DNA from 3 places in the Ensifer sp. Root127 genome. Region 1 is predicted to be linked to each of the others. Evidence: riboswitches for the same ligand, from Rfam matches in the RefSeq annotation. Region 1 holds a riboswitch; each other region holds the start of a gene.
The links. Region 1 has a riboswitch for cobalamin ahead of bluB (5,6-dimethylbenzimidazole synthase). Riboswitches for the same ligand answer to the same signal wherever they lie in the genome.
Positions count from the first base shown of each region.

Region 2: linked by a shared signal. The riboswitch ahead of ASD03_RS15220 (DUF1636 domain-containing protein) and the one ahead of bluB (5,6-dimethylbenzimidazole synthase) in region 1 are both predicted to bind cobalamin.
Region 3: linked by a shared signal. The riboswitch ahead of ASD03_RS02765 (aromatic ring-hydroxylating dioxygenase subunit alpha) and the one ahead of bluB (5,6-dimethylbenzimidazole synthase) in region 1 are both predicted to bind cobalamin.

Region 1 is NZ_LMDX01000012.1:363,990-367,260, reverse strand. It holds gene ASD03_RS16360 (DUF2865 domain-containing protein) at 1-1,016, shown strand, start outside; gene bluB (5,6-dimethylbenzimidazole synthase) at 925-1,716, opposite strand; cobalamin riboswitch at 1,761-1,970, opposite strand; gene ASD03_RS16350 (SDR family oxidoreductase) at 2,048-2,869, opposite strand; gene ASD03_RS16345 (phytanoyl-CoA dioxygenase family protein) at 2,961-3,271, opposite strand, start outside.
Region 2 is NZ_LMDX01000012.1:130,093-133,363, reverse strand. It holds gene ASD03_RS15230 (ABC transporter substrate-binding protein) at 1-203, opposite strand, end outside; gene ASD03_RS15225 (ABC transporter ATP-binding protein) at 200-1,006, opposite strand; gene ASD03_RS15220 (DUF1636 domain-containing protein) at 1,029-1,442, opposite strand; cobalamin riboswitch at 1,550-1,766, opposite strand; gene ASD03_RS15215 (DUF1330 domain-containing protein) at 1,954-2,238, shown strand; gene ASD03_RS15210 (helix-turn-helix domain-containing protein) at 2,571-3,002, opposite strand; gene ASD03_RS15205 (oxidoreductase) at 3,092-3,271, shown strand, end outside.
Region 3 is NZ_LMDX01000001.1:575,339-578,609, reverse strand. It holds gene ASD03_RS02775 (L-threonylcarbamoyladenylate synthase) at 1-690, opposite strand, end outside; gene ASD03_RS02770 (DUF6656 family protein) at 777-1,376, opposite strand; cobalamin riboswitch at 1,693-1,895, shown strand; gene ASD03_RS02765 (aromatic ring-hydroxylating dioxygenase subunit alpha) at 2,001-3,245, shown strand; gene ASD03_RS02760 (hybrid-cluster NAD(P)-dependent oxidoreductase) at 3,247-3,271, shown strand, end outside.

The DNA of each region.
Region 1 (3,271 bases):
CGCTGGCCTCCAGCGTGTGCGACCGCCTGAACACTCGGCTCGCCGAACTGCCCGCCGCCATCGAAACTACGGCCGATACCCGCGATTATGCGAGCGCGATTTCCCGACAGAACATCGAATTGCGCCGGGCGCGCAACGATCGCCGACGCGCCGGCTGCGGCACAGGCAGCGTCGTCGTCTTCAACGGCGGCGACCCGGATATCTGCACAGACATCAACAGTCTGATCGCCGAGATGGAAGACAATCTGCGCATCCTCAAATCGGAGCGCCAGCAGCTGATGTCAGGCGATGGAGACGATACGCGCCGGCGCATCCTCGCCGCCCTCGAGATCAACGGTTGCTATGGTGGCAGCGAGGAATTTGCGACCGCCGACCCGGACGAGCCGGAAACGTACCGCAACATCCTGCGCGATCTGCCGCCGGACGAAAGCTACGGACCAATGCTGCGGGACGGCGAAATGGGCACCTACCCGCCGGAAAGCGGCGTCTATTCCGGCACGCTTCGCACCATGTGCGTGCGCACTTGCGATGGCGCCTTCTTCCCGATCTCGTCCGAGGCAAGCCCTGTGGACTTCGCCCGCGACGAGCAGGCCTGCCGCGCCCGCTGCCCGGGTGCCGAAACAGAACTATTTTTCCACGACCTGGCGACCGAGGAGAGCGACCAGATGGTCTCCGCCTCGACGGGACGCCCCTATAAAGAACTGCCAAACGCCTTTGCCTATCGGACGCGCGGCGTCGGCAAGCCGGGCATTTGCGGTTGCCAGATTCCAAAGATCGCGACGACGCCCAAGGCTTCCAGTGGCAACACTGGCAACAGCGAATCGTCGATCATCGTCATCGAGGGCAAGAAGGAAGCGGCCGCCCCTACCGCCAAGGCGGCTGCGGAGGAGCGCCCCTACGATCCCGCCAAGAGCAAGGTGCGGGTCATCGGGCCGACGTTCCTTCCCCAGGAGGAAACGTCGATCGACCTTCGCCATCCGAAGGGTCCGGGCTACCAGCCGGTTCAGAGCAACTGATCGCAGCGTCTGCCTTTCGGCAGGTTCCCCAGCCTTCCTCGAACACCAGCTCCTCCAGCGGCAGCCGCTGGCGCCAGCCCTTAACCGCAAGTTCCGGCTCCTGGTAAAGGCGATCGACATATCCGAGGCAAAGCCAGGCGACGATCACGACATGATCGGGAATGCCGAGGATCGCCTTGATCTCATTTTCATGAAAGATACTGACCCAGCCGACACCAACGCCTTCGGCGCGCGCCGCAAGCCAGAGGTTCTGCACGGCACAGACGGTGGAATAGAGATCCATCTGCGGGTTATGGGTGCGCCCGAGAACGACCGCTCCACCGCGCGTGCGGTCGCAGGTGACGCAGATGCTCAAGGGTGCCTTGCGGATCCCCTCCAGCTTCAGGGAGCGGTATTTCGCTTGGCGGTCGCCATCGAACATCAATGCCGCTTCGTCGTTGGCGCGGGAAAAGGCCTGCCATACCCGCTCGCGGGTTTCGGCCTGCCGGACCACGACGAAATTCCACGGTTGCATGAAACCCACCGATGGCGCCCGGTGCGCAGCATTGAGCAGGCGCATCACCACATCGTCAGGCAAGGGTTCGGCCAGGAACTGATCCCGCACGTCCCGGCGCGTTTCGATGGCTCGATAGACGGCTTCGCGCTCGTCGGATGAAAAGGCCTCTGCAGCCGCAAGGCCGCCATTAGCGTCAGTCAGCATCGTTCGATCCCCAACAATGCACAACCTTCCGCCGTCCGCGCGGATATCGGTCTATCTTGCCAGGCCGGTCTTCTGACTTCGGATCAACCGGCCGCCTCACCTTCCCAGATCACATGAAGATCCAGTGGCAAGATCTTGAGCAAGCTCAAAATCCCTAGAGGCAGTCGTCCCCGTCACAGCGTTGGGCACGTTCCGGAATAACACCGGATTCCCGATTCTCCCGCGTTGCGGGCACCTGACGGCGTCATAAGGGCACAGCCCACAGGGAATGACAAGCAAGTCCGGCGTCGCTTGCCGGTCACTCCACAGGGCCTCGCGACAGCGTCAGATGTCAGAGCGGCGCGACCGGATGCGGCGAGCCGTCATAGCCGCCCCACACCGACTGGTCGAAGCAGATGACCGACCCCGTCATCAGGCCGGACTCATCCGACGAGAGATAGGCGCAGGCACGCGCGACTTCCTTGGGGTCGACAAGCCGACCGAAGGGTTGGCTGGCGGCCGCCTTTTCGAGCCAGTCGTCTGCCGCCCCATGAAATTCGCGCTGGATGCGGTCTTCCCCTTCGGACGCCATCCAGCCGATATTGAGGCCATTGACGCGAATGCGGTTGCGCAGCAGCGCATAGGAGGTGTTCTTGGTCAGCGTCTCCAGCGCCCCCTTCGACGAGCAATAGGCGGCGATAAACGGCTGACCGGCCATCGCCGACATCGAGCCAATATTGACGATGGTGCCCTGCGTGCCCTCCCGCCGCATCAGCTTTACCGCTTCCTGCATCAGGAAGAACGGTGCGCGCACATTGACAGCGAACATCCGGTCGAACAGTTCGGGGCTGGTGTCCAGGATGGTGCCGCGATCGGTGATCGCCGCCGCATTGACCAGCGCATCGACGCGCCCGAATGTGGCGTCGCAGGCGCTGACGACCTTGCGCGCGTCCTCGACCTTTTCGAGGTCTGCCTCGACATAAAGTACCTGCGCGCCGGTTGCCTTGCGGATCTGCTCGGCCTTCGCTTCGCCCTTGGCAACGTTGCGTCCACAGATGACGACACCTTTAGCCCCACGTTCCGCAAACAGGTTGGCGATCGTTGCGCCCAGCCCCTGCGTCCCGCCGGTGACGATGGCGATCTTGCCGTCGAGACGGCCATATTGCTCGGTCATGAAAGTCCTCCCAGAATTGAAAGTGAGATGAAAACAGGGCGACCGGCCCCCGCCGCAGAACGCCGGGGACCGGAAAGATCGATTCTGCCGTTCAGCTCAGCTTGCGCTGTGCCTGCTCGCCAAGCGCGCTTCTGAAATCCGCATCGCTCCACCTGCCTGCCAGCGCCTCATGCATCAGTTGCGCCTGGGTCTTCGGCGCGAGACCGCCCAGCGGCGGATCGCGATCGAGATTGGTCGGGAAGGAATAGCCCTCGGCACAGGACGCAATCGCATTGGCCGCCTCATCGGCCGAAAGCGTGCCGGATGCCACGAGTGCGGTCAGCGCCGGGTAGAGGGCTGCACTCATCCTGGCGCGATCGACGGTCTCCATCGCCCTCCCGAAGGCCGAGGAGACCTGGAGCA
Region 2 (3,271 bases), 230 kb from region 1:
CCGGTATAGCCGACCATGCGGTCCTGCAATTTCAGAGCCAGCATCATTTCAGTGAGGTTGACGTCGTTGGAAACGGCGCGCTTCGGTGCTGAATCGAAGGTCACCTCGCGGTTGCAGCTCTTGACGGTCACGGGATAGGCGAGCGCCGGCGTTGCCGCCAGAACCAGCAGGGCAAAGGCGGAATGGGCAATGAAGGTCTTCATGAAATCAGTTCCTGTCGAGCAAGTGAAAAGGAAAAGCGTGCGCCGCTCGAAACGGCATTGTTGTGGGCAGTGGCGGTGACGCCGAAGGCGGCGGAAAGCGCTTGTGGGTTGAGCACGTCTTCGGGCGGGCCGAAGGCCGTCATGCGTCCCTCCGTCAGGATCGCCACATCGGTCGCGAACTCGGCTGCCAGGTTGATGTCGTGCAGCGTGGTGACGATCGTCAGCTGCAGCGTCTGCAACAACTCGAGAATTTCGAGCTGGTGGCGGATATCGAGATGGTTTGTCGGCTCGTCGAGAATGATGATGCGCGGCTGCTGGGCAAGCGCCCGGGCGATCAGCACCCGCTGCTTCTCGCCGCCCGAAAGCGTCGCGAATTGCCGCCCGGCAAGGTGGGTGAGATCGAGATGCTCGAGCGCGTGCGCAACCGTCTCGCGGTCCCTCGCGGTCCAGCCGCTCATGCCCTCACGCCGGGGGATGCGGCCCATCATCACCACGTCGCGCACGCTGAAGGGAAAGTCGCTCGGCATTTCCTGCAGCACGACGGCAATGATCTTTGCCGCCTCGCGCGCCGTCATCGCCCAGATGTCGACGCCATCGACCTCGATTGCGCCCGCTATCGGCTGGGCCGAGCGATAGAGGCAGCGCAGCAGCGAGGTCTTGCCGGCACCGTTCGGCCCGAGAATGGCAAGCCGGCTGCCGGGCGCAATGGCAAAGTCGATCTCGCGGACCAGCCGCAGGTCCGGGCGCGGTCCCCAATCCAGGGCGTGGACCCGAAGCCCGGCCCCTGTCGCGGTGCAGCTCATCGGCTCGTCCCTCCCCGCGCCATCATTGGAAATGCCAGCCGATGTCTTCGGAGACCAGCATCGCTGCCGGGATGCGCGCCAGCGTCTTGCCGTTGAGCCCGCGCGGCCTCTCGGCCGCCCGCGTCATGCCATCGCCCCTTCCGGCATAGGTGGTCGCGAACGAGACGAGATCATCGATATCCTCCTCGGGCGAGATATCGCCAAAGAGGTAGGTCGCCTTGCCGGTTGCCTGGAAAGCGATGGTGCAAGGCCTGGTACACGCGGCCATGCAGACCGTCCCAGTAATGGAGAAATCCCGGTCGAGCGGCTCGCCGAGCGCGGCAATACTGCGGTTCAGCCGCTGGATCAGATCCGCTCCCGGACGGCATGGGCCGCCGGTGAAACGGCAATCGGTGCAGACCGTTATCGTGTGCTGTCGGGAAACCGGATTGGCCATGTCTCTTCTCCTCCGGATTGGTCCGGAGAGAATGTGGCAACGCGGCATGATGACGGATGACCGTCGCGCAAAAACCAGTTCTTTTCCATCGGAACACCCCGTCCGTTGTGGTTGATCGGTTCGATGGCAGGTCTCCTGGCTCGCGGGTCGCGGCGCATCCACGTCTTCCCGGCTGATCGCCAGTGACATGGTGTGAATGCGCTTTCCGCTCACAGTTGCGGGGGCAGCCACGGTTTCGGCCCCATTTGGGTCGTCCGCTCCGTGTTCCCTTTTCAGCCGCTTCCGCATTGTCGCGGTTGCAGCACCATCAAAGCCTTCGTCGCACACTTCGGCGGAGGTGACAACCGCCGCGACAGCACGGCCTTGGCCTATCAACATGTCGCATTTTTTCATGCGCATTTGTTATGTGATAACATAACATTATTCAACACAAAAATATGTTGACCAACTCGCCCGCACCGACCAACGGGCGTATCCTTCGATGGCGCCTGTGTGGAAAAGGAGATCTGCCATGGCCGCCTATCTGATTGCGGATGTCGAGGTCACCGATGCCGCGGCCTTTGAAGAATACATACGGGAAGTGCCGGCAACGGAGGCGCGCTATGGTGGCCGATATTTGGGCGCTACCCGGGTGCTCGAGGGAGACTGGGAGCCGCACCGGCTCGTCATTGTCGAGTTCCCGGACATGCACTCCTTGCTCGAGTGGTACAACTCGCCGGCGTATCAACGCCTCAAGGCGATCCGAGAGCGCTGCGCCAAGACGCGGATCATGACGCTGGAAGGCGTTGCCACCTAAGCAGTCGGGCCGTCATTGTTCCAGCAGCTTCCGACGTTTACCGCAAAGGTGCGGCATTGGCATATCAACATGCGGCATATTTTCATATTCATCTGTTATGTAATATCATAATACAACACAAGCTAACGAATGATGCCTGCGACGCACATTGGCAGAGCACTTCTCACGCCATCAGGACGATCGATCGCGACTGTCAACCGGACCTATTAATCTGGCATCAGCGTTTGCCGGCGACGGTCATAAGACATTGCTCGACCAACGGACCGGCAACTCTGTGCTGGAAGCGATTTCAAGAGGCGTTGTCAGGCGATACTTCATCTGCCTGGGGTGCCTCATTCCGGTGCGGCGATACGAATGGGACGTGTCCCGACTGGAGCGCCGGTCGCCCGGTCGATGGTGACGGGATCGATCTCCGTTCCGGTCTCGGCGTCGAAGAACCGGGTTACCTCGCCCCCGCCGCGATGCTTGCGTCCCCACGCGCCGATGGCAAACAGAACCGGCAGGAAGTCTTGGCCAGCTTCGGTCAGGACATATTCGTCTCGTGGCGGACGATCGGAATAGCGGCGTTTCTCCAGCAGCCCCTCCTCCGTCAGCGCTGAAAGCCGCCCCGTCAGCATCGTCGGCGCGATACCAAGACTTTTGCGGAAATCATCGAAGCGGGTCAGGCCCGCATGGGCATCTCGCATGATCAGCATGCTCCAGGCATCCCCCACAAGCGCAAGGCTCCTGGCGATCAGGCATGGCTGGCTCGACAGATTTTTCATGTTAGTATCTTTTTGATAGTGACTAACTACTAATTTAATAGTAACTGAATGTTCAGCGATATTCCATGATAAAATGAAAGCACAAGCCGATGAGCAAGACAGAACGCGGCATTGCCCTGGTCACGGGCGCTTCCTCAGGCATTGGGTTGGTGACAGCACGAGCGCTGCGGCACGATGGCTACCGTGTCTTCGGTACCAGCCGAAAGCCGATGCCCGATACCCCGGACGGGATCACGATGCTGATCTGCGATGTAACCGATGACGCATCG
Region 3 (3,271 bases), on a different contig from region 1:
GTGCGAGGCGAGCATGCCCGGGGCCTCGATAGTCGCTCCGGCGCTCTGCGGCCTCGAGACGGTAAGGCCGGTCAGCCTTTCGATTTCGAAGACGTCGAGACCGCCCGGACGCAGCAGGCGCAGCGCGCCGTCCTCGACCTTGATGATCGTCGATTCAAGCCCGATCTCCGCAGAGCCGGCGTCGAGAATGAGCTTGAGGCGCGGCCCGAGATCGGCTTCCACATGGGCAGCGCTTGTGGGACTGATCTTGCCCGACGTATTGGCGCTCGGTGCGGCGAGCGGGCGGCCGAAGCGGGCAATCACCCGACGTGAAAAGCCATCAGGCATGCGGATGCCGAGCGTGTCGAGGCCGGCCGAGGCAAGCGCGTGCACGGTGCTTGTTGTGCGCTGGGGCAGGATCAACGTCAGCGGGCCGGGCCAGAACGCTTCGGCCAGGCGCCGCGACAACGAATCGAATGTCACATGGGCTTCAGCCATCGCCATGTCTGACACATGCGATATCAGTGGGTTGAAGCGTGGACGCCCCTTCATCTCATAAATACGGCTGATCGCATCGGGATTGGTGGCGTCCGCTGCCAGGCCGTAGACCGTCTCGGTCGGAATCGCGACGGGCTCGCCTTCGGCAAGCACCGCACAGGCACGCTCGATCGCCCGTTCCGGCTCGGTCCGTGTATCGATGATTTCGGCCATGTCGCTTCCGTTTCCCTTTCCGAGGCTTCCTTAAAGGAGCCACGGTGAAAACAGAACGATTTTCTTCAGGCAACCGGGTCTGCGCTTCAGAGGCTGCGAATGATGCGCTTCAATGCCTCGTCGCGCGCGCCGAGCATCAGCACGTTCTTGAGCGCGACTTTCGGGTCGTCGGTACGAAAGAGCAGCCCGTTGTCGCGAACGCTGCGATTGATGGTCATCTGCCCCTCTGGCGCATCGGGCTCGATGGCAACGGCGAAGTACATTCGGGAATAGCCGGTCTGGATGCGTTCGAAGAAGTGTTTCTCGTCGCCGAGGTCACAGAAGAAGTTGGCGAAATAGAACGACCAGGTGACGTCCTTGGACGGGGCGAGATGTGTTCTCGCCGCCGTGACATGGCAATAGCCGAGATGCGGCCGACCGGTGAGCGTGCGGTGGAAGATCATCTTGGGAAACTGGATCGAGGTATGGAAGCCGTTCATCCGCTTGTGCGTCGTTTCGCCGGCGGTCGTCAGCTTGTGGGCGGTGCGCTCGGCAACCTCGTCATAGCTCAGATAACGCCGCTCGCGCTGCGACCATTGACGCCTTTCTATGCGGCCGGTGCGCAGGAACTCGGTGTGGACCGCTGTCTTCGGAGCGATCGTTGGCAGCTTCTCGGCTGCGGCGTCGTAGTATTTGAGCTTTGCCATGAACTTCAATGCGCTGTTTGCCGGTTCGGCCGGTTTCTCCGTCAGGCGACGCTAATGCATTATGGTTAATGGAAGATTTCACTCGCGTCGGTGGGCCTTGCCCCGCGTCACGGGAAGACATGTCGCAAAATGGCGAAGGATCCGCGCTTTCTCGCAAGCCTTGCCGGAAAAAGCGACAATTGCTCAATCCTTGAGCTATCCTATTGTTTACAATGAAAAATGATCAATCACAGGGCGTTTGGTGCGCTTGATGTGCTGTGTCGTCTTTCTGGAATCGGATGTCGTTAATCGGCAGCTACGACGATGGCTTCCGCGATTAGATATGCCTACTCAAGGTGCTGTCTTTTAGGGAAGGCGGAGAATTGGGAAGCCGGTCAAAACCCGGCGCTGCCCCCGCAACGGTGGTGGAGCGAAAGCCACGGCACAAAGCCACTGGACGGTTCCGTCCGGGAAGGCGCCGGGCTGGTCCTTGCGGACGGCTCCTGAGCCCGGAAACCAGCCTTGACGCGAACAGACCGTAACGGGTTGCGGCGGGCAGCCGGATCGGAGCCGTCATCGCACAGGCAATGCGCCCGTGCGGGTTCCAGTCCTGCCTCTCCGAAACAAGGCGAACGAGGACAGGACATGGACATCAAGGGCGATATGCTCCGCAAGCTGAAGGGTCGACGCGACGGCTACAGCCTCGACCGGGCCTTCTACATCGACCCCGACTACTACAGGCAGGATCTCGAAAGCATCTGGTACAAGGACTGGTTGTTCATCGGCCACGACTGCGAGATCCCGCGTGCCGGTAACTATTTCACCGTCCAGGTCGGCGATTATCCTGTCATTATCGTTCGCGACCGACAGGGCACGATCCGCGCCCTGCACAATTCCTGCCGTCATCGCGGTTCTCGCGTCTGCGCGCAGCACAAGGGCTCTTCGGCCAAGCTCGTCTGTCCCTATCACCAATGGACCTATGAGCTCGACGGCGCGCTGCTCTTTGCCCGCCAGATGGGCGAGGATTTCGACAAGGCGGCCCACGGCCTGAAGCCGATCCACTGCGAGACCGTCGGCGGTTACATCTTCATCAACCTGTCCGAGCAGCCGATGGATTTCGGCCCGTTCCGCGACATGGTCGCGCCCTATCTTGCGCCGCACCGCCTGGGTGAAACCAAGGTCGCCTTCGAAAGCACGATCATCGAAAAGGGCAACTGGAAACTCGTCTGGGAAAACAACCGGGAGTGCTACCATTGTGCCGCCAACCACCCCGAACTTTGCCGCACCTATCCCGAAGCGCCGACGGCGACCGGTGTGCAGGGCGCCAAGGATGATCCCGTCATTGCCGCGCATTGGGCGAAATGCGAAGCAGCCGGACTGCCGAGCGAGTTCCGGATGTCCGAGACCGGCCAGTTCCGCTCGGCGCGCATGCCGTTGATCGACGACGCCGAGAGCTACACCATGTCCGGCGCCCGCGCCGTGCGGCGGCAACTGTCGGCAGACGTTAGCCAGAAGCATATCGGCACGCTCCTGCTCTTCCATTATCCCTCGACCTGGAACCATGTGCTGGCCGACCACGCCATCACCTTCCGCGTCCTGCCGCTCGGCCCGGAGCTGACGCAGGTGACGACCAAGTGGCTGGTCAACAAGGACGCGGTTGAAGGCGTCGACTACAATCTCGAGCAACTGACGCATGTCTGGACCGAGACCAACGATCAGGACCGCCAGATCGTCGAGGAGAACGCCTTTGGTATTCGCTCGCCGGCCTACCAGTCAGGCCCCTATTCGCCCGAACACGAAGGCGGCGTGATGCAGTTCGTCGAGTGGTATTGCAAGTTCATGGAACAGCGCCTGCAGGGCGAGGCTGCTCCGCTTTCCCGGGTCGCCTGACATGCAGATGGCATCCTCGTTCCATC